One region of the Blastococcus sp. SYSU D00820 genome, then DNA from elsewhere that is predicted to be linked to it. Evidence: predicted binding sites of a transcription regulator. Region 1 holds the regulator's gene; each other region holds the start of a gene.
The links. The regulator LexA, encoded in region 1, represses DNA repair genes until DNA is damaged. The targets are predictions, from matches to a motif close to TCGAACANNTGTTCGA.
Positions count from the first base shown of each region.

Region 2: ACI79R_RS02320 (DUF222 domain-containing protein) is a predicted target of LexA. The motif match lies at 2,019-2,034, and genes of this name have one in related genera.
Region 3: ACI79R_RS01095 (DUF222 domain-containing protein) is a predicted target of LexA. The motif match lies at 3,178-3,193, and genes of this name have one in related genera.

Region 1 covers NZ_JBJGZW010000019.1:43,018-50,194, forward strand. The annotation lists gene nrdR (transcriptional regulator NrdR) at 1-491, opposite strand, end outside; gene ACI79R_RS17980 (hypothetical protein) at 905-1,603, opposite strand; gene ACI79R_RS17985 (LysM peptidoglycan-binding domain-containing protein) at 1,732-2,274, opposite strand; gene lexA (transcriptional repressor LexA) at 2,511-3,290, shown strand; gene ACI79R_RS17995 (hypothetical protein) at 3,360-4,418, opposite strand; gene ACI79R_RS18000 (phosphatase PAP2 family protein) at 4,390-5,136, opposite strand; gene hflX (GTPase HflX) at 5,196-6,677, opposite strand; gene ACI79R_RS18010 (hypothetical protein) at 6,826-7,029, shown strand; gene dapF (diaminopimelate epimerase) at 7,036-7,177, opposite strand, start outside.
Region 2 covers NZ_JBJGZW010000001.1:482,859-490,035, reverse strand. The annotation lists gene ACI79R_RS02325 (AMIN-like domain-containing (lipo)protein) at 1-426, opposite strand, end outside; gene ACI79R_RS02320 (DUF222 domain-containing protein) at 490-1,935, opposite strand; tRNA gene ACI79R_RS02315 (tRNA-Glu) at 2,192-2,264, shown strand; tRNA gene ACI79R_RS02310 (tRNA-Asp) at 2,289-2,362, shown strand; tRNA gene ACI79R_RS02305 (tRNA-Phe) at 2,386-2,459, shown strand; gene ACI79R_RS02300 (hypothetical protein) at 2,510-3,514, opposite strand; gene ACI79R_RS02295 (phosphodiesterase) at 3,663-4,334, opposite strand; gene ACI79R_RS02290 (hypothetical protein) at 4,520-4,717, shown strand; gene mftG (mycofactocin dehydrogenase MftG) at 4,788-6,290, opposite strand; gene ACI79R_RS02280 (class I adenylate-forming enzyme family protein) at 6,283-7,177, opposite strand, start outside.
Region 3 covers NZ_JBJGZW010000001.1:240,708-247,884, reverse strand. The annotation lists gene ACI79R_RS01105 (TOBE domain-containing protein) at 1-16, opposite strand, end outside; gene ACI79R_RS01100 (DUF2786 domain-containing protein) at 137-1,225, shown strand; gene ACI79R_RS01095 (DUF222 domain-containing protein) at 1,272-3,014, opposite strand; gene ACI79R_RS01090 (RecQ family ATP-dependent DNA helicase) at 3,387-5,090, shown strand; gene ACI79R_RS01085 (carbamoyltransferase family protein) at 5,203-6,846, shown strand; gene ACI79R_RS01080 (DUF4383 domain-containing protein) at 7,080-7,177, shown strand, end outside.

The sequences.
Region 1 (7,177 bases):
GGCAGGGCGTCGGTCATGCCCGGCAGCGGCGGGGTGCCGCCGGTGAGGTGCCGGGCGCGGAGCTCGGTGATCTCCTTCTCGAAGTCCTCGATCGAGTCGAAGGCCCGGTAGACGCTGGCGAAGCGCAGGTAGGCGACCTCGTCGAGCTCCCGCAGCGGCCGCAGGATGGCCAGCCCGACCTCGTGGCTGGGCACCTCGGCCGCCCCGGTGGCGCGGATCGCGTCCTCGACCTGGGCGGCGAGCTGCTGGAGCTGGTCCTCGTCGACCGGCCGGCCCTGGCAGGCCCGGCGGACGCCGGCCACCACCTTGGACCGGTTGAACGGCTCGCTGACACCGCTGCGCTTGACGACCGCGAGCACCGCCTCCTCCACCGTGGTGAAGCGGCGCCCGCACGCGGGACACGACCGGCGGCGACGGGTGGTCGCCCCTTCGTCGGCCTCGCGCGAGTCGATGACCCGGCTGTCGGGGTTGTGGCAGAAGGGACACCGCACGGCGGTCCTCCCCCTCTCCCCGGACACCCGATGCCGGCGGACGCCGGCGCCTCCGGGAGCTCCCCCCTGTGGACCTCCCTGGGGACGACCGGTGGACGTCCGGGGGAGGGACTGGGGATGGCCTGTGGATGGCTTACATCGGTGCAACTACTAGATGTAGGGGAACCGTAGGCCGGACCCCACTAGATGTGCAAGCGCAGACACGCGGCAATCTGTTCCTCCCGGCGCGTCGGTACGCAACCGGTGACCGACACCCCAGCCGTCACAGCGACACGCCGCGACCGGCCCGCTCGCGCTGGAGAACCGGCCCGGGCGGGCGTATGGCGTGTCGCTCCCCCGGGCCCCGGGCAGCCTCCGGCGCCCGCCGCGGCAGCCGGTGGACGCCGGTCGCGGGCGGGGCCCCGATCGACCCGTCAGCCGGCGACGGCCACCCCGGCGGCCTCGTCACGACCCCACGGAGCGGTGTCCCCGAGACGGATCGGGCGGGTGAGCATGTCGACCGACGCCGGCTCCGCGGCGACGGCGGGGAGGACCCCGGTGTCGGCAGCGCGGTGCCGGCCACCGTGGGCCGGGGCGCGGTGACGGCCGGCCGCGTCGTCGCCGCAGCGGACGGCGGGGAACTCCGCGGTCAGGTCGGCACCGTGCCGGCGCCGCCGCTCGGCGCGTGGCGCGGGCTCCGACCCCGCCGGGGCGGACCGGCGGCCGGCCGGGCGGCCGTCGGCGGCCAGCAGCTCCCGGAGGGCGGCGCGGCTCATGACCACGGTCGCCGGGTGCAGCTCCTCGGCCCGGACAGCGGCCGACGGGGTCACGGGCGCGGCGACGACCACCGGGACATCCACCTGCGCGACCTCGACCTGCGGGGCCTCGACCCGGCGGGCATCGGTCGCCGAGGTCTCGGCCGCGGGCGGCTGCGGCAGCCGGACGGCGGTCAGGTCGATCCAGGACGTGCGTTCCACCCCGTCGACGACCGACCGCACCTGCGCCTGGGCGACGCCGCCCTCGTGCCGCCAGCCGAGCATGGAGCCCGGCCGCCAGGTGCCGGCCTCCTCGATCTCGACGTCGAACGACGATCGGGCGAAGGCCGCTGCTCGGCCGTCCTGGGTGTTCCGCACGTCGAGGACGCTAGGTCGCCGACCCCCAGGACCCGGCGCAGGACGGGGCGCGGAGGGTTGACGAAGATCAGCGACGAGGATTGTGGGTGTGTGGTCGTCCACACCCCGGGACGCCCGCCGACGGCCGGTCACGGCAGCTGGAGGACCTGGCCGGGCACGAGCACCGCGCCCTCGAGGTCGTTGAGCTCCTCGATCGCGTCGACGACGGCCCGCACGTCGGCCTCACCGCCGGACACCTCGGTCGCGATGGACCACACCGTGTCGCCCGGCTGGACGACGACGCTCTCCCCGCCGGCGAGCTCCAGACCGGCCCCCGCTCCGCCGCCGACCACCTCGGAGACCAGGACCGCCGCTCCCACGCCCGCGACGATGCCCAGCGCGGCCACCAGGCGGCGCCCGCGCCGGGTCAGCCGCAGCGGTGCCGGGCCCGCGGGTGCGGCGCACCCGCCGCGCACCGGCCGCGGCGCGCCGGCCAGGCGCACCGGGCGGCCACCCGGCCGGGCGGCGGGGCGGGCCGCCCCCGCGTCGACCTCCCGCCCGGCCGGCCGGGCGGGCACCGCCCGCACGACCGGCGGAGGCGGCAGGAGCCGGAGCGGGGGGCGGCCGGGAGCCGCCGGCACCGGGACCTCCACCGGCACCAGGGGGACCTGCTGACGCACGCTCGCCGCCACGGCTTCTCCTCGCTCCGCCCGGCACCCCGGGCACTCCCTCGATCGAACGCGCGTTCGATCGAACGTCCGTACGAAGTCCTACCGCATGCCGCCGACAGAAACGACCCGACACGGCCGGACTTCGAACGTGTGTTTGAAACCGGCGCCGCGAGGCGCTACCGTCCGACCGGGACCCGCGCCGGCGCAGCCGCCGGCGTCGACGACGGGCCGCGGGGTGCGGCCGGCGAGGAGGAGACGTGGCGGGCACGAGCAGTTCAGCGGGCGGTGACGGCTCCGGCCGGAGCGGCCGCGGGAGCGCGCCGGTGGCCGAGGCGGCGCCGTCCGCCCAGGTCCGCACCTTCCCCGACCGGGGCGAGGCCGGCGACGGGCTGACGCAGCGTCAGCGCCGCGTGCTGGAGGTCATCCGTGACTCGATCGAGCGCCGCGGCTACCCGCCGTCGGTCCGCGAGATCGGCGAGGCGGTCGGCCTCTCGTCGGCGTCCTCGGTCGCCCACCAGCTCACGGTGCTGCAGAAGAAGGGCTGGCTGCGGCGCGATCCCAACCGCCCGCGCGCCCTCGACGTCCGGCTGCCGGGCGAGCTGGCCGCCGCCGAGTCGGCCCCGGCCGCCGCACCGGCGCCCGCCGGGGAGGAGACCGGTTCCGCACCCACGTACGTGCCGCTGGTGGGCCGGATCGCCGCCGGTGGCCCGGTGCTCGCCGAGCAGGCCGTGGAGGACGTCTTCCCACTGCCGCGCGAGCTGGTCGGCGAGGGCACGCTCTTCATGCTCAAGGTCGCCGGCGACTCGATGGTCGAGGCCGCGATCTGCGACGGCGACTGGGTGGTCGTCCGCCAGCAGCCGACCGCCGAGAACGGCGAGATCGTCGCCGCCATGCTCGACGGCGAGGCCACGGTGAAGACCTACAAGCGCCGGGACGGGCACGTGTGGCTGCTGCCGCACAACCCCGCCTACGAGCCGATCCCCGGCGACGAGGCCACCATCCTGGGTCGCGTGGTCACGGTGCTGCGCCGCGTCTGACCCGCCTCGGCATCGCCCAGGGCCCCCGTCCGCCGTCGGCGACGGGGGCCCTGTCGTGGGCGGGTGGGGCTACTCCACCTTGCGCCGGCGCAGCTTGCCGCCCAGCCAGACGAGCAGGCCCGCCACGGCGGCAGCCGTGAGCGCGGCCGGCAGCGGGTTCACGCCGGACTCGCTGCCGGCGAGGGCGTCGGCCAGGGAGTCGTCCCCCGGTGCCGCGGCAGGGCTGTCGGCCGCGGGAACCGGGACGAGCACCAGGTCGCTGGGCAGCCCCTCGCTGGCCACGACCAGCCGGCCGTCGGGGGCCACGGAGATCGCCTCGCCCTGCGGGGAGGGCGGCAGCGCGACCCGCACCGGATCGGTCGCCAGGGCCGCGGCGACGTCGGAGCCGGACAGCGGCCAGACGTAGGCGTCGGTGTAGGTCCGCAGCGCCACCCAGCGCCCGTCCGCGGAGACCGCACCGCCGGTCACCATGAGCTGGCCGGCGCGCCCCACCGGCCCGCCGGCCGTCCCGGTGAGCATCAGCTCGACGGTGCCGACCCGCTCGAGGCCGACGACACCGTTCTCGACGAGGGAGGAGACCGGGCGGTAGACGCCGCTGGCGCCCAGGAACTCCTTGGTGACCACGTACGGGGTCCCGTCGGGGGCGAGCAGCAGCGCCTCGGCGTCGTGCGGCCCGTCGGGATAGGTCAGCCGGTGCACTCCGGCGGAGCCGTCCGGGCGGAGCGCGATCAGGGCGACGGTCGACCGGTTGCCGCGGTTGTCGCCGGTGTCGGCGATCCAGACGGTCCCGTCCGCGGCGACGGCCAGGTCCTCCGGGTCGTAGGGGTCCACGGCAGCGGTGTGCACGTCGACGACCTGGCAGCCGGCGTCGAGGGCGTAGACCTCGACCTGGCCGCCGCCGTCGTTCATCACCAGGACCGCGCCGCCGGTGCCGGCGACCAGCCCGGAGATCTCCCCCAGCCGGGGGTCGGTGATCTGGCACTGCGTCTGCGGCGCGGCGGCGCCGGTGGGGTCCTCGGCGGCCGCGGGCAGCGGAAAGCCGAGGGCGAGCACGGCGGTCAGGGCCGAGCCCGCCGCCAGACGCCGCCCCCGGGCGCCGCTACGCGGTGGGACGGCCTGTCCGGGCACCGACCCAGCGTGACAGCACGGCTGCGTCGAGTGCGTGAACCACGCCCAACAGCAGCAGGCCCACGCTGGCGCCGACCACCGCGTCGGTGACCCAGTGGAAGTCCAGCGAGACCATCGCGATCCCGGTGAGCACCGGGCCCACCACGCTCAGCAGCCAGAAGAGCCGCTGCACCCGCGGCGGCAGCCGGAACTGCACCACCTGCCAGCGCGCGATGCCCCACATGAGGACGGCGTTGGCCACGTGCCCGGAGGGGAACGAGGCGCCGTCCGGGTGGTGGAAGAAGTGGCCGGCGTAGCCCGGCGCCGTCCGCCCGATCCCCCACTTGAAGCCGTAGACCACGACCGTCAGCAGCGCCAGCCCGACGACCACGCGGACCAGCGGCAGCAGCGACCGGCGGCGCACCGCCAGCCAGGTCACCAGGCCGGCCAGGACGATGAGGATCGTGCCGCGTCCGCCAATCTGGGTGACCGCCCAGACCGGCCAGTAGCCGTCGGAGGTCCGCAGCCCCCAGCCGCCGACCACGTCGGAGACGCGCTCGTCCAGCGTCTCGAGGACGCCGCCGCGGAGCAGGTCGACGGTGACCCCGACGGTGACCAGCAGGGCCAGGCCCAGCAGCCACCACGGGGGCCGGCCGACCGAGGTCACCTGGTCGACGGCCGGAGCCTCCCCGCCTCCCGGCGGGGTGCCGGGATCGCGCCGCACCACGCCGCTCGTCACCGGCTCACGGTACCGGTCCGTGACCGGTTCGTGATCTCCGGAGCCGGGCGGCGTGGCGATCAGCCGACCGGCGCGGCGAAGTCCTCGAGCGCCGAGGCCAGCGACGCGTCCACCCGGGCGGTCAGCCGGGTGCCGCCGGCCTCGTGCGTCTCGCTGAGCACCTCGCCGTCCCGGTGCACGCGGGCCACGAGGTCGCCGCGGTCGTAGGGCACGAGCACGTCGACGTCCTGGTCGGGGTGCGGCAGCCGGGCGGCGACGACCTCGCGCAGCCGCTCGATCCCCTCGCCGGTGCGGGCCGACACCCACATCGCACCGGGCAGCGCCTGGCGCAGCGTGAGGACGTCCTCCTCGCTCATCGCGTCGACCTTGTTGACGACGATGAGCTCGGGCACCGCCGCGGCGTCGATCTCGCGGAGCACCACGCGCACCGCGTCGATCTGGCCGAGCGGATCGGGGTCGGAGCCGTCGACGACGTGCAGCAGCAGGTCGGCGGCGGCCACCTCCTCGAGCGTCGAGCGGAAGGCGTCGACCAGCTGGTGCGGCAGGTGCCGGACGAAGCCGACGGTGTCGGTCAGCGTGTACTCGCGGCCGTCGGGGCCCTCCGCGCGGCGCACGGTCGGGTCGAGGGTGGCGAACAGCGCGTCCTGCACCAGCACACCGGCGCCGGTCAGCTGGTTGAGCAGGCTGGACTTGCCGGCGTTGGTGTAGCCGGCGATCGCCACGCTGGGGACGGCGTTGCGGTTGCGGCTGGACCGCTGGGTCGCCCGGGCGGTCGCCATGCCGGCGATCTCCCGGCGCAGCTTGCTGACCCGCGCGCGGATCCGCCGCCGGTCGGTCTCGATCTTGGTCTCACCCGGGCCACGGGTACCGATGCCGCCACCGCCGGCCACGCGACCACCGGCCTGCCGGGACATCGACTCACCCCAGCCGCGCAGCCGCGGCAGCATGTACTGCATCTGGGCCAGCTCGACCTGGGCCTTGCCCTCCCGGCTGCTGGCGTGCTGGGCGAAGATGTCGAGGATCAGCGCGGTCCGATCGACCACCTTGACCTTGAGAATCTTCTCCAGCTGGTTGAGCTGGCCGGGGGTCAGCTCGCCGTCGCAGATCACGGTGTCGGCGCCGCTGGCGGCGACGATGTCCCGGATCTCGGCGGCCTTGCCCGAGCCCACGTAGGTGCCGGCGTCGGGCTTGTCCCGCCGCTGGCTGACCGCCTCGAGCACCTGGGAGCCCGCGGTCTCGGCCAGCGCGGCCAGCTCGGCCAGCGACCGGTCCGCGTCGGCCTGCGTGCCCTCGGTCCAGACGCCGACCAGCACGACGCGCTCGAGGCGCAGCTGCCGGTACTCGACCTCGGTGACGTCGGTGAGCTCGGTGGAGAGCCCGGCGACGCGGCGCAGCGCGCCACGGGCCTCGAGGGCGTAGGAGCCGGTGGTGTCGTCGTCCTCGTCCCACTGCCCGGCCGGGGCGGGACGGGGGTCGAGGGGGGCGTCGTCGATCGCGGGCGTGTCGAGCGGCGCCGTGGAATCCAGGGGAGCGGTCGTCATCGTCTCCAGCGTGGCATGCCCCGCGTTCGGGAGCACCTGAGTTGTCGTCATCGCCGCGTACAACACCCGGACGGGGCAGATGCATCCCGACCGGCGCGGGGGGTAGGGCCGACGGCGACGGCGTCCGTCCCCGACGAGGAGGTCCCCCGTGAGCACGAGCAGCAGCGCCGGAACCGACGACCCCGGCCGCGATCCGAAGGGCCTGAACCCGCCGCGCAACCTGTTCGGCGGCGCCGACCAGGACACCGGCCGCGGCGAGCCGCGAGGCACCGGCAACACCGGGCCGGCCGACAAGCCGGAATCCCCCACCGACGTGCCGGAGACCCGGGCGGACACCCCCGACAACCCCTGAGCGAGGTCAGCCGGCGAGCCACTCCCCGGAGAGCTCGCCGGCGGCCACGACCACGGCCGGCCCGCGCAGCACCGTCGTCTCCGCGGTGACGTCGACGGTGAGCCGGCCACCGGGGACGTCGACCACGACGGTCCCGGCGGCCGCGCCG
Region 2 (7,177 bases), on a different contig from region 1:
GTCGCCCTCCACCGCGACTGGCTCGCCGCTGCCCTGGGAGAGGGCCTCGTCCACGTACCGGACGTCCCAGCCGGGCGTGCCCTCGCCGTCGACCTCGAACACGACCCGGTCGAAGCCCTCGTGCCGGCCGGTGCGGATGTCGGTGACCGTGACGCGGGCCCCGTCGGAGGCCGCCTGCTCGTCGGCCGCGGTGTCCGCGGGGAACGGCGGCGCGTCGCTGCTGCCGTCCCCGCCGGTGTCGCCACCCGTGTCGCCGCCGGCGTCACCGCCCCCGCTGCTCTGCCCGCCCGACGCGGACGCCGAGGAGGAGGACGCCGACCCCGTGGCGGCCGCCGGGTCGCTGTCGTCGCTCCCGCACCCGGCCAGCAGCGTGGCGGCGGCGAGCAGGGCCGGAAGGGCGGCGGCAGAGCGACGGGTACGGCTCACCCCGCGAGCTTGGCACCCGGAGCCCCCGCTACCGCGGCAGACGGGACCGTGTCGCCGCGGCGGTCAGAACGGCGGCAGGTCGGGGACCGGCACCGCGTCGCGCTGCTGGCCGGGGAGGCCGGGTGGTGCGGGGCCGGGGTACCAGTCGGGGCCGGGTGGCCGGGTGGCGCGGGTGGTGCCGCTGGGTGTGGTGACGGTGAGTGCGCCGTCGGGGGTCATGGTGAAGCGCCAGCCTCGGGCGTGGGTCTTGAGCCGGTGATGCCGTCGGCACAGGCAGCACAGGTTGTCGCAGCTGGTCTGGCCGCCGGAGGCGTGCGGGATGACGTGGTCGAGGTCGGCCCAGCCGGCTCGGTGGTGGCAGCCGGGCATGCGGCAGTGCTGGTCGCGGGTACGCACGAACCGGTCGGTGGGGATCGGTGGCCGGTAGGCGTCGACCGGCTCGGGTCTGTCCAGGACCGGGCAGCCGCAGGGACCGTCGGGATGCTGAGCGCAGCCGCGGCGGGCCAGCCGCTCCAACGTGGCGCGGGTCAGGGTGGCGCGCAGTTCGCCGGTGCCGGGGTCGACCAGGCCGATGTCCAGGCTGCCGCCCTCGGGCGCCTGCAGGCCGCCGGGGCACAGGGCGTCGAGCTGCTCGAGCACCTGGCGCAGGTGGGCGGCGGTGACGGGCTGGCCGTCGACCGCACCGACCGAGCAGGCCTCGGCCGAGGCTTGGAGTGCCGGCAGGGGTGCGAGCACGGTGATGTGCGCGGTGACCGGCGGTCGGGTGTCGTCCCAGGGCCGGGTGATCAGGGCGTGCAGCGCCGCCACCCGCAGCACCCCGATGGGTCGGTCGTCCCCGTCGGCTTTCGCGGCGCGGGCCAGCTGGTCGACCGTCGCCCGCATGGCGGCGATCTGCTCGGCGGTGCCGGTGATCTCGTAGCGCGCCATGCCATCGGGCAGCGGACGCTGGACGGCGTTCGCTGCTCGCTTCGCCTGTTCACGGCGCCGGTCGGCGGCCTGCTGGTCCAGCCGCTGCAGCTCGCGCTGGACCGCCGCCCGCACCCCGCTGACCGACAGCTCCATCGCCGTCGGCAGCACCAGCGCCTCCACCGCCCGCACGACGTCCGGCGCGGTCTGGCCGGCCTTCTCGACCCCGAGTTCCTGGGCGATGACCCGGGCGCGGGGCCAGTCCAGCTCCCCGTCGGCCAGCGCCGCCCAGGTGGCGGTCAGCCGGTGGCGCAGGTCGAGGACGACCGCCAGCAGCTTGCTGGCCTCGGTCCGCGACACGTTCACGATCAGGGCGAGTTCGTCGGGGAAGAACTCGCTCACCGCACCCGGCGTCCGATGACCGGCCCACGTCGGTGAGGCAGCCCCGAGGGTGTTCGGTGCCGGGTCGTCGGTGACGGGCCGCCGCGCAGCCAGCTCAGCCACCAGCCCCACCTCGTAGCCGGCCAACCGCGACCGCAACTGCTGCACCCGCTCCAGCTCGACAGCCAGCTCGGCATCGGTGCGCGTCTCCGGCGGCAACACGTCGGACAACCGCGCCGGACGCTGCCCGGCCAGCAGCGGCGGCAGGCAGCACCCGCGCCACGGTCAACCCGACCCCGAACCCCTCGAACACGTGATCGATGATGCCCGACGGGTACGACAGGAACGCCCAGCTCAGCGGGCTGTGGACACCTGATCGACCTGTGGAGGACGGGCACCACCGACCCCACAGGGGGAGCCCCCGTCAAACCCCCTCGGGCGGCCATGTACAGTTCTCCCTGCCTCCGGCGAACACCGAGCCCCCATCGTCTAGCGGTCCAGGACGCCGCCCTTTCAAGGCGGTAGCACGGGTTCGAACCCCGTTGGGGGCACGCAGTACCAGCACCACACAGCAAGGCCCTGTAGCGCAGTTGGTTAGCGCGCCGCCCTGTCACGGCGGAGGTCGCGGGTTCGAGTCCCGTCAGGGTCGCTCTCCGGTGGAGACACCGGTCGGGGCAGGTAGCTCAGTCGGTACGAGCGCTCGCCTGAAAAGCGAGAGGTCGGCGGTTCGACCCCGCCCCTGCCCACACTCTTCCGCACCGTCCTCCGCAGCGCTCCGCGCCGCCGGACGGGCAGCTCACCCCCGGTCGGCCACGACCGAGGCGTACACCTGCGCGTGCACCTCCTGCACCGCCCGCCGCTGCTCCTCCCGCCACGCACGGTCGGCCGGCCGCGGCGCCGGCCGGGTCAGCGCGGCCGCGACCGCACCGTTGAGCGACACCGGGTCGAAGCCCCGCTCCTCGTCGTTGCCGTACGTGACGACGTCGGACCACTGGTCGGCGAACCAGCCGCAGCTGGGCGCCACCACGCGGGTGCCGACGTCCCGACACACCTCTAGCGTCCGCGAGTGCGTCCCGCACCGCTCCGGCAGCACCGCGACGTGCAGCTCCTGGAGCTGGGCGACCCAGTTCTCCTCGTCCCGGACGACGATCTCCAGCGCATTCCTGCCGGGCAGCCCGGCGAGGTCGGGCAGGCTCGCGCCCGGCTCCACGAACACCCGCAGCCGGCCGCCGCCGTTGACCGCGCCGTGCAGGGCGGCACGCACCATCCCCGCCGGGTCGGGCAGCGCGGGTCCGTCCGTCAGCGCCAGCCCAACCAGCCCCCGCTCCCCGCCCACGTCGGGCACCGGCGCCGCGATCGACGGGTGGGCCACCACGATCGCCGTCCGCCCGAAGCGCTCGGCGATCTCGTCGGCCGCGCCGTCGGTCAGCGTGAACACCACCTCGGCGGTGGCCAGCAGGGCCGCCAGGTGCGCGTCGTGCCGCCCGCGGGAGACCTGCTCGGGGTCGCGCAGCTGGTGCACGGTCGTCACCAGCGGCACGCCGGTCCGGCGGATCGCCTCGGTGAAGCAGACGATCTCGTCCTCGGGCAGGTGGCCGTACCCGGCGTGGAGGTGGACGACGTCCACCTCGGCGGCGTGCGCGGTCAGGTAGGCCGGGTCCAGCCAGGGGCTCTGCCCCGAGGCCGGACCGACCCGGACGACGTCGGGCGGCAGGACGGCGTCGACGTAGGGGTCACTGTGCGGCACCGTCGCCACGCGGATCCGGGGCTCCGGTGCCCAGGACGGTCGTGCGGACTCCACGCGGGGGTACTCCTCCTGCGGCCGAGCACTGCGACAGCAGGGGCGGTGCTCCTCGATGGCGATCTGGCGACTGGGAGCCGCTACCCCAAGCGTCTCCCGGAGTAACGCCTGGTGGACGGGGTGTGATCTTCGAGTCACCCGAAGGGGGTCAGCGCTGCCGCTCCTGCTGGGCGGTCGCGTACGCCGGCGCGCGGAACCGGGCCATCGGCCCGTCGGGCACCAGGCCCGGCGGCGGATGCCGGACGGCGTCGAAGTGCAGGTCCGGGTCCAGTTCCCCGACGGGGTCCCCGACCTCCAGCCGGCCGAACGCCCGCCAGCCGCCGGCGCCCACCGCGGCGGAGAGCTCGAACACCCGGCCCGGTGCCGTGCGCGCCAGCGGCTCCGGATCCGACGGCGCCAGCGGGCCGCCCTCGATCCGGGCGCCCAGCCGCACCGTCCCGGCCGCCGTCCGGTAGCCCATGATCGAGCAGTACGGCCCGCCGGCGTCCCGCCGGAACGCCGGCACCAGCCGGGTCAGCCGGCCCCGGCCGGTGCTGGACAGCAGCAGGTCCACGGGGCTGCCGCCGGTCGGGATCCGGACGGCGAGGCCGAGCAGGTCCGGCCACGGTTCGGGGAGGCCGACGCCGCGGCTGAACCGCACGGTGACCGCCTCCCGCGCGGGCTCGTCGAGCCACGGCACCCCCCACGACCCCCCGGTGCGCGCGAGGACGCCGTCCAGCACGACCCCGCGCGGGTGCATGGGCTTGCCCCGGCGCCGGCGGGCGAGCGCTCCGAGGGGGACGGCGACGGCGCGGCCGGCCGCGCGGGGGAGGTGACTCACCCGCCTCCCCTACCCACCGCACGGGCCGGGACCTACCGTGTTTCCGGAGCCACCCCGTTGCCCGCGCTGGGCGGCTCGGCAACCCCGTCAACTGGCACCACCTGCGCAATCCGCGGCCGATGTCCGTACGGATCTGCCCATCGCGATCGGGTGACACGGAGCGGTCCGCCACTTACGTTCAGTACATGTTGTCGACGCTCCTGGTCATCGGCGGGGTTCTCGTCGGGCTGCTCGTGCTGCTCGCCGTCATCGTCAGCCTGAGCGCCCGCCCGGCCGTCAAGCAGGGCCGCGCCCCGGGGTGGGTGGCCCAGACCGGGCGCCCGCACCCCGACGCGTGGTCGGAGCCGTCGACCAGCACCTCGGAGATCACCGCCATCCGCTGATCCCGCCCGGACCCGGCGTCCCGGCGGCTGCGGATCCCGCGCCGCCGGGACGACCCGGCAGCGCGGCCGGTCACTCCAGGACCAGGTCCGCCGCCCGCTCGCCGACCATCACCGCCGTGGCCGCCGTGCCCCGCGAGGGCACCGCCGGCAGCACCGAGGTGTCGGCCACCCGCAGCCCGGCCACCCCCCGCACCCGCAGTTCCTGGTCCACCACCGCCAGCGCGTCGCCGTCGGGACCCATCCGCGCGCTGCCGGACAGGTGCACCGCCGTGCCGAGGACGGCGGCCACCCACCCGTCCAGGGCACGGTCGTCGGCCACCACGTCGGGGGGCACGCCCACCCCGGCGACCAGCGGGGCGAACTCGCGCGAGCGCAGCAGGTCGCAGGCCAGCCGCACCCCCGCCCGCAGCCCCGCCCGGTCGGCCGCGCTGCGCAGGTACCGGTAGCGCAGCCGCGGCGCCGCTGCGGGGTCGGCCGACACCAGGTCCAGCCGGCCGCGCGCCTCCGGGCGCACCAGCGAGACGCCGAACGTGAGCCCCTCGTCGCCGTCCGGCGGCGTGCGGCTCGGCCACGGCGGCAGCACCGAGCCGAACGGCCGGAACCACGGCAGCACCTCGACGTCCTCGGTGTCCAGCACCTGCTGCAGCCCGAGGCCGGGCGCGGCCGGGAGGCCGGGCCGCGGCTGCCAGGGCACCTGCACCGTCGGGTGGTCCGACAGCCCCTCCCCCACGCCCGGGACGTCGGCGACGACGTCGATCCCGAGGGCGCGCAGGTCGTCGGCCGGGCCGATCCCCGACAGCAGGAGCAGGTGCGGCGAGCCGACCGCGCCGGCGGCCAGCACCACCTCCGCGGCGCGCACCTCGCCGGCGTCGGTCTCCACTCCCACCGCGCGGCCGGACTCGACCAACACGCGCCGCACCCGCACCCCGCCGCGCACGGTGAGCGCGGCCAGCCCGGCCCGCGGCGCCAGGTAGGCGATCGCCGTGCTGATCCGCACGCCGCCGGCGACGTTCATCGGCAGCGGGCCGCAGCCCGGCGGGCCGCCGGCGTTCTTGTCCGGCTCCTCGGGGACGCCGAGACCGGCCGCCGCGGCGGCGAAGGCCTCCGCCGGGCCGTAGCCGCCCGCCGGGCGCACGACCGGCACGGGACCGCGGTCGCCGTGCAGCGGCGAGCCCGGCAGGTCGCGGTCGGTCTCCAGCCGGCGGAACACCGGTAGCAGGTGCGTCCACGACCAGCGGTCGTTGCCCGCCGCCGCCCAGGCCGCGGCGTCGGCGGGCGTGGCGCGCACGAAGTAGGTGCCGTTGAGCGCGCTGGAGCCGCCGGTCACCCGGCCCCGCACCACCGGCACGGTCACGGTGTCGGTCAGCTCGGCGCGCAGCTGCCAGGTGGCGGGGTGACCGGGGACGGCGGCCATGGTGGTGGCGTCGCGCAGCTCGGGCGGCACGTCGCCGGGCGTCGGGTGGTGCGCGCCGGCCTCGAGCAGCAGTACCCGCCGGCCGGCGTCGGCCAGCCGGGCGGCCAGCGCGCAGCCCGCCGAGCCGGCGCCGACGACGACGACGTCCCAGTCAGGCACCGCCCAGCCCCAGCACCTCCGGCAGGTCGAGCCGGCGGACCTTGCCGGTGGAGGTGCGCGGCAGCTCCCCGACCGGGTGCAGGCTCTTCGGGCGCTTGGCCGGGGCGAGCCGCTCGCGGGCCCAGGCGGCGAGGTCGGCGGGGTCGGCGTCGCCCACGTAGGCGGCCACCACCCGCTGCCCCCACTGCTCGTCGGGGACGCCGACCACCGCGCTCTCCACCACGCCGGGATGGCCGTCGAGGACCGCCTCGACCTCGGCCGGGTAGACGTTCACCCCGCCGGAGATCACGAGGTCCTCCCGCCGGCCGTCGAGCCAGACCACGCCGTCCGCGTCGACCCGGCCCAGGTCGCCGACGGTCACCCGGTCGTCGCGCCAGGCGGCCGCGGTCTTCTCCGGCGCGCGCCAGTACTCGAACCGGCCCCACCGCGGCACCCGGCACCACAGCTGCCCGCGCTCGTCGGTCGTGAGCTCCCGGCCGGGCCGCGCCCGGCCGACGCTGCCGGGATGGGCCAGCCAGTCCTCCGGCGAGCAGACGGTGAACTGCGCCTCCGTGGAGCCGTAGAACTCCCAGACGCTGCCCTCGGGCAGCGCCTCGAGGACTGCGCGCTTGAGCGGCTCGGGGCAGGGTGCGCCGGCGTGCACCAGCCGGCGGAACGACGACCAGTCCACGCCGCCGTGCGCGAGCAGCCGCTGCAGGTGCGTGGGCACGCAGAACGCCGTCGTCGGCGCCTCGGTCGAGACGACCTCTGCCGCGCGGGCCACGTCGAACGGCCCGGGCAGCAGGACCGAGCCACCGGCCAGCAGCGTGTGGACGGCGAAGCGCAGCGGCGCCGAGTGGTGCAGCGGGGAGAGCACCAGGTGCCGGTCGGCGGGCCCGAAGCCCCAG
Region 3 (7,177 bases), on a different contig from region 1:
GGTAGGTGGCAGCCACGGCGGGACGCTATCGGCCGCCGCCAGGGCCGCACCGCACCGGACGGAATCCGTGGACGCCGGGCCGGCGTCCACAGGGGCCGGCCCCGCCGTCTCGGCCCCCTGGGCGAGGCTGGCCCGCATGACCGCCACCTCCGCCGTCGACCGCCGCCTGCTCGACGCCGTCGCCTCGGTCTGGGAGCGCGGCTGGCGCCCCGCCGACCTGGTGCACGTGCTCGCCGGCACCGCGCCGGAACTCGTCGCCCTGGCCGCGGAGGCGGCGGTCGCGAGCGTCGAGGCCCTGGGGGAGACGGTGGACCTGCCCGGGTCGTGGGTGGCACAGCTGGACACCGTGCGCCAGCGGGCGCGGGGCTCGCGCGCGACAGCCGGGGACGTCGCCCTCCTCCTGGCGCACCTGCGCGCGCTGCCGCGCCTCCCCCACCTCGGCGAGGTGCCGTCGCGCTGGCCCCGGAGGCGTCGCGCCGCGGAGGCGGCGGGGCAGGGTGCTGCGGGCGACGCCGGGGACGCCGGGCGCGACGCCGACCGCGCCCTCCGGCGGATCCGGTCGCTGCTGGCGAAGGCGGAGTCCACCGAGTTCCCCGACGAGGCGGAGGCGCTGTCGGCGAAGGCGCAGGAGCTGATGGCGGCGCACGCGATCGACGCGACCCTGCTCGCCGCCGCGCCGGGCCGGGCGGCACCCCCACCCGGGGCGGCGGAGCGCCGGCTGCACCTGGAGGCGCCGTACCTGGACGCCAAGATGCACCTGGTCAGCGCGGTGGCCCAGGCGAACGGCGTCCGCGCGGCCTGGTTCTCCCGGTACGGGATCGCCGTGCTGGTCGGGATGCCGGCGGACCTCGACGCGACCGAGCTCCTGGCGACGTCGCTGCTGGTCCAGGCGGCGCGCGCCATGCTGGCCGCCGGACGGCAGGGCGGTGGGCACGCCCGCTCGCGCGCCTTCCGCCGGGCGTTCCTGCTGGCGTACGCGGTGCGCGTCGGCGAGCGGCTCACCGCCGCCCGCGACGCCGCGACGGAGCGGATGGCGGCCGAGCGGGGCACCGACCTCGCGCCGGTGCTGCGGAACCGCGACGCGACGGTCACCCGGGCCTTCGAGGAGCTCTTCCCGCGGCTGCGGACCAGACGCAGCACGACGGTCGATCCGTCCGGCTGGCTGTCCGGGCGCGCGGCCGCCGACTCCGCGGACCTGGCCGGCACGCGCCGACTGGCCCCCTGACCGGCAGCCCGCACGGCCACGGGCCGACCGCCGGGGTCCCCCTTCCTCAGAAGGGAGCGTCGGCGGCCGCGCCGCCGTCGGATCTCGTCCCGGAGCCGCGCCCGTCGACCGTCAGGAGGTCCCGGATCCACGCCCGGCGCCCGATCGCGTCCAGCGTTCCCCAGTCCGGACGCGCCGCGCTCGGAGCCGTCTCGGCGGTTCCGGTCTCCGTCGGAGCGGTCCCGGCCGGCGCGCTGCCGTCGTCGGTACCGAAGCGCGGGGGGACCGTGGTGATCGTGGTGCCGCCGGGCAGGGTCCACACGAGGCCGCCGTCACCCGACCCGGTCAGCCGCCAGCCCGGCGCCTGGTGCTTCAGGCGGTGGTGGAACTCGCAGAGCCCCTCGAGGTTGTCGTGCGACGTCGGACCATGCGGATGGGGCACCCGGTGGTCGAGGTCGCAGCGGCGGATCCGGGCCCTGCAGCCGGGGAACCGGCAGCGCCGGTCGCGCAGGCGGACGAACCGGTCCAGCGGGTCGGAGGGCCAGTAGCCGGGATTCTCCGCCGGCGGGCCCAACCCCCGCCCGTCGCGGGCGGCCGCACGCAGGGTGGTGACGTCGGCGAGCGCGAGCAGGCATCCGGTGAGCTGGTCGACCATGGCGATGCCGGGCCGCTCGGCCAGCGCGGTGCCCGCGAGCCGTCGCGGCTCCAGCAGGGCGGTCAGCGCCGCCGGGGCCTGGTTCCCACGCTCCCCGGATCCGGCGGATCCGGGCGCAGCGGCGCTCCTGGCGTCGCAGCCGCCCTCGCCGTCCGCGCCAGCGCCTGCTTCTGCCTCGGCTCCCTGGCCCGGCGCCGGCTCCGCGCCCTCGTCAGCGCTCCCGGGCATCTCCGCGCACTGCGGGCGGGGCATCAGCCCCAACGAGTACGCCAGCTCGCGCACCAGCGGCGCGGGCACGGTCTCGCCGTCGACCTCGCCCGGCTCGTCGGCGTCGGGCCCCGAGCCGGCCAGGGTGTCCACCCCGGCCACCAGGGTGAGGAGCACCCGGACCGGCAGCCGCCCCTCGGCGTCGGGTCGCAGGATGAGGTCGGCCAGGCAGTCGGCCATGCGCTCGTCCAGGCTGCGCGGATCGGGGTGCCCGTCGGCGGTCGAGCTGCAGGCCTCGGCGTACGCCCGGAGTGCCTCGTGGCAGGCACGGGCCACCGGGGCCGCCAACACCGCGGTCAGCACCGCCATGCCGTCCTCACCCGGGTGACGGGTCACCCGGCGGTCGCGGACCGCCTGGGCCAGCCGCCGGAGGGCGGCGTCCGCGTCGATCTTCGCGATCGCCCGCCGCGTGCACTCGCGCAACTGGGCGACGGTCTGCCGGGGCGCCCGCGGCAGCACCCGGGCCTCGACAAGCGTCTTCTTCCCCGTGGCGACCGGCCGCAGCAGCTCCACCAGCGCCCGGGCGTGCGTCCAGGAGATGCGGCCGGCCTCGAGCGCGGCGAGCGTGCCCGGCAGCTGCTCCACCAGCTCGATCGACTCGGCGAGCAGCGTGCCGGCGGTGCGCTCCGGCACGCGCAGCCGGGCCGCGACCTCGGCCGCGGCCCACTCACTGACCTCCGACAGCGCCTGCGGCCGCGCCGCTCGGGATGCCTCCGACGCGGCACCGCGCTCCCCGGGCTGCCGGTCCCACGACGACGGCCGGCAGCCGGCGAACGCGGCCAGCGCCCGCACCCGGGCGCCCGCGAGCTGGGCCAGCCCTCGCTCGAGCTCCGCCACCGCGTCGAGCCACTCGGCGCCCTCGTCGAGGAGCCGCGCCCGACCGTCCACCGCCGCCGCCTGCCGGGCCCGGGACCCGGACACCCCGTGCCGGCCATGCACCGCCGTGACGATCCACCGCCCTTGGGGGCGGTACAGCCGCGGCCCGGCCAGCCAGGCGCGGAGGGCAGCCTCCAGCGGCGACGCCGCCGCGCCACCGAGAGCCCCGCATCGGTCGAACGTGTGTTCGATGATACCGGCGGACGAGCCGCCTCACCAGCGAAAACGGATCTGTAGACGGAGCGGGCTCCTGTGGACGGAGCGGCCGCGTCCGCGGTCGCCCGCGGCCAGGATCACCCCATGCACTGGTCGACCCGCTCCGCGCGCCACGCGCCCCCACCCGGGCCTCGTTTGCCGATCACCGGCGGCGGGCAGCGGCACGCGGTGCCACCGACGAGCAACCCCGCGGGCAACTCCGCCTCCGTCCGTACCCGCCGGCTGCGCGAGACCGCTCGCGAGGTGCTGGGCTTCGACGACTTCCGCCCCGGTCAGGAAGAGGCGATGAAGGGGGTGCTCGCCGGCCAGGACACCCTGGGCGTCCTGCCCTCCGGCGCCGGAAAGACGGCGGTCTACCAGGTCGCCGGCCAGCTCCTCGACGGGCCGGTGCTCGTCGTCTCCCCGCTGATCGCCCTGCAGCGCGACCAGGTGCAGCGACTGGAGGAGCTCGACGAGCTGGAGGGCACCCCGGCCCAGCTGAACTCGAGCCTGTCGGCCGGCGACCAGCGCGCCGCCCTCGAGGGCCTGGCGGACGGAACGGTCCGCTACCTGTTCCTGGCGCCGGAGCAGCTGACCAAGCCCGACGTCGTCGAGGCGATCGCCGCGGCCGCCCCCGCGCTGTTCGTCGTCGACGAGGCGCACTGCGTCTCCGCGTGGGGGCACGACTTCCGCCCCGACTACCTGCGGCTGGGCAGCGTCATCGAGCAGCTGGGCCACCCGACGGTGCTGGCGCTCACCGCCACCGCCGCCCCGCCGGTGCGAGCGGAGATCATCGAGCGCCTGGGCATGCGGGATCCGGCCGTGGTGGTGGCCGGCTTCGACCGGCCGGAGATCCGGCTGGAGGTCGAGCAGCACGCCGACGCGCACGGCAAGCACCAGGCGGTCCTCGACCGCGTGCTCGCCGAGGTCGGCGAGGGCCACGTGCCCGGCATCGTCTACAGCGCCACCCGCAAGGGCACCGAGGAGCTCGCCGCCGACCTCACGGAGCGGGGCCTGCGCGCCCGGCCGTACCACGCCGGGCTGCGCAAGGCCGACCGCGAGGACACCCAGCGGGCCTTCATGGACGACGAGCTCGACGTCGTGGTCGCGACGACCGCGTTCGGCATGGGCATCGACCAGCCCGATACCCGGTTCGTCGTCCACGCCGAGCCGGCCGACTCCATCGACAGCTACTACCAGGAGATCGGCCGCGCCGGCCGGGACGGCGAGCCGGCCCTCGCCGTCCTCGTCTACCGGCAGGAGGACCTCGGCCTGCGCCGGTTCTTCGCCGCGGGCGCCCCCGCCGAGGAGGAGCTGCAGCAGGTGGCCGGGCTCGTCGCCGCGGCCCCCGCGGCCGGGCTCGAGGAGGGCATCGACGTCACCCAGTTGCGCGAGGAGACCGGCCGCGCGGCCACTCCCCTGGTGCGGGACCTGAACCTGCTGGAGCAGGTGTCGGCCGTCGTGCTCGACGAGGAGGGCGCCGCCCACCCCGCCGAGGGCGCGCCGCCACCCGGCGAGGCCGCCGCCGCGGCCCGCGAGCTGGCCGAGCACCGGGAGCGGGTCGACCAGAGCCGCGTGGAGATGATGCGCGGCTACGCCGAGACCACCGAGTGCCGGAGGCAGTTCCTGCTCGGGTACTTCGGCGAGCAGCTGGAGCAGCCCTGCGGCAACTGCGACAACTGCTCGGCCGGCCTCTCCGAGGAGCACCCGGCCGACGAGGGCGCCGACACGCCCTTCCCCCCGCAGACCCCGGTCGAGCACAGCGAATGGGGCCCCGGGCTGGTGATGCGCGTGGAGGACGACCGGGTGGTCGTGCTCTTCGACGAGGTCGGCTACAAGACGCTCGCGCTGGCCGCCGTCCTCGAGCACGACCTGCTCCGCGCCCGCACGTGAGCGGCGCGGCTGTCACCCGGTCGGGCTCGCTCGTCCTGCGGAGCGGGCGTCCCGCCGGGAAGATCATCCGCGGACATGCCGGGCACGGCGCCCGGCCGGGAGGAGCAACAGCGTGAAGGTCCTCGGCATCAACGCGATCTACCACGACCCGGCAGCGGCGCTCGTCGTCGACGGGCGGATCGTGGCCGCCGCGGAGGAGGAACGCTTCAGCCGGCGCAAGCACGGCAAGCGCCCCCTGCCGTGGAGCGCGTGGGAGCTGCCCGAGCTCTCGGCGGCCTGGTGCCTGGCCGAGGCCGGCATCCACCCCGAGGAGCTCGACGCCGTCGCCTACTCCTTCGATCCGGCGCTCATGGGGACGCCGGAGGAGTCCGGCCTGTTCGACGACGGCGACGTGATGCGGAAGATGTACGCCGAGAAGGCGCCGGACTTCCTGGCCCACGCCCTCCCCGGCCTCGACCCGGCCAAGGTCCGCTTCGTCAAGCACCACGTCGCGCACGCGGCCTCCGCCGGTCTGGCCGCGCCGACCGCCGACAACTCCGTGCTCGTGCTCGACGGCCGCGGGGAGGCGCACAGCCACCTGGCCGGCCGCTACGTCGACGGGCAGCTCGAGGTGCTCGCCGGTCAGGCGCTGCCCCACTCCCTCGGCCTGCTCTACGAGGACCTCACCGACCACCTCGGCTTCCTGCGCAGCAGCGACGAGTTCAAGGTCATGGCGATGGCCTCCTACGGCAAGCCGCGCTTCCTGGGCGAGCTGTCGGACCTCGTCGTGGCCACCGACGACGGCGGCTTCCGGACGCCGAGGATCGACTTCTCCGAGTTCGCGCCGCGCCTGACCAAGGGCGACGACTGGACGCAGGACCACGCCGACCTCGCCGCCAGCGTCCAGCAGCGCGTCGAGGAGGTGCTGCTCGACCTGGCCCGGTGGCTGCACGCGCAGACCGGCGACCGCACGCTCACCCTCGCCGGCGGCGTCGCCCTCAACTGCGTGGCCAACACCCGCATCTTCGCCGAGACGCCGTTCGAGCACGTGTGGGTGCAGCCGGCCGCCGGTGACGCCGGCACCGCACTGGGCAGCGCCCTGCACGTCGCCCGCGGCCTGGGCGAGACGACCCACCCGATGCCGGGCGCGGACCTCGGGCGCGGCTGGTCCGACGACGAGATCGAGCAGTTCCTCAAGACCGCCGCCATCGACTACGAGCGCCCGCGCGACGTCGCCGACGCGGTGGCGGAGGTCCTCGCGAACAACGGCATCGTCGCCTGGTTCCAGGGCCGCAGCGAGTACGGCCCCCGGGCGCTGGGTCACCGGTCGCTCCTGGCCCACCCCGGCTACGAGGCCAACCTCGAGCGCATGAACAACGTCAAGGGCCGGGAGCAGTTCCGCCCGGTCGCGCCGATGGTGCTCGCCGAGCGGGCCGAGTCGATCTTCAGCCGCGGCCCGATCCCGTCGCGCTACATGCTCTTCGTGCACGACGTCGCCCCCGAGTGGCGCGACCGCATCCCCACGGTCACCCACGTCGACGGCACCGCGCGGATCCAGACCGTCGACCGCGCCGAGGAGCCCCTGGTCGCGCGCATGCTCGAGTGCTTCGAGCGGCGCACCGGCCTGCCCGTCGTGGTGAACACCAGCCTGAACACCGCCGGCCGGCCGATGGTCGACGATCCGCGCGACGCCCTGGAGTGCTTCGGCTCGGCCCCGGTCGACCTGCTCGCGATCGGCCCGTTCGTCATCCGGCGCAGCCGCTCGACGCTCGGCTGACCGAGGTCGGCGACGGGCCGGTTCCCCGGGCGCAACCGGCCCGGTGAACCGCCGGGCCACCGGGCCGCGAACACCTCCTGCGCGGCACGACACCGTTCCGCGCGCCCGCGCCGACCCAGGTGGATCGAGCACAACACGATTAGGTGACGACCGGTTGTCCGCAGGTCAGCAGGGGTAATCCGTCGCTCGGTCCGTCGAGATGGGGCGGAACTCACACCACCACAGGAGGACCCATGTCCACGTCCGGCCACACCCGCTCGGGTGCCGGTGCGGGTGCCCGCGCCTGGCCCCAGCTCCTCGCGCTCGTCTTCGGCGTCGTCTACCTGCTCGT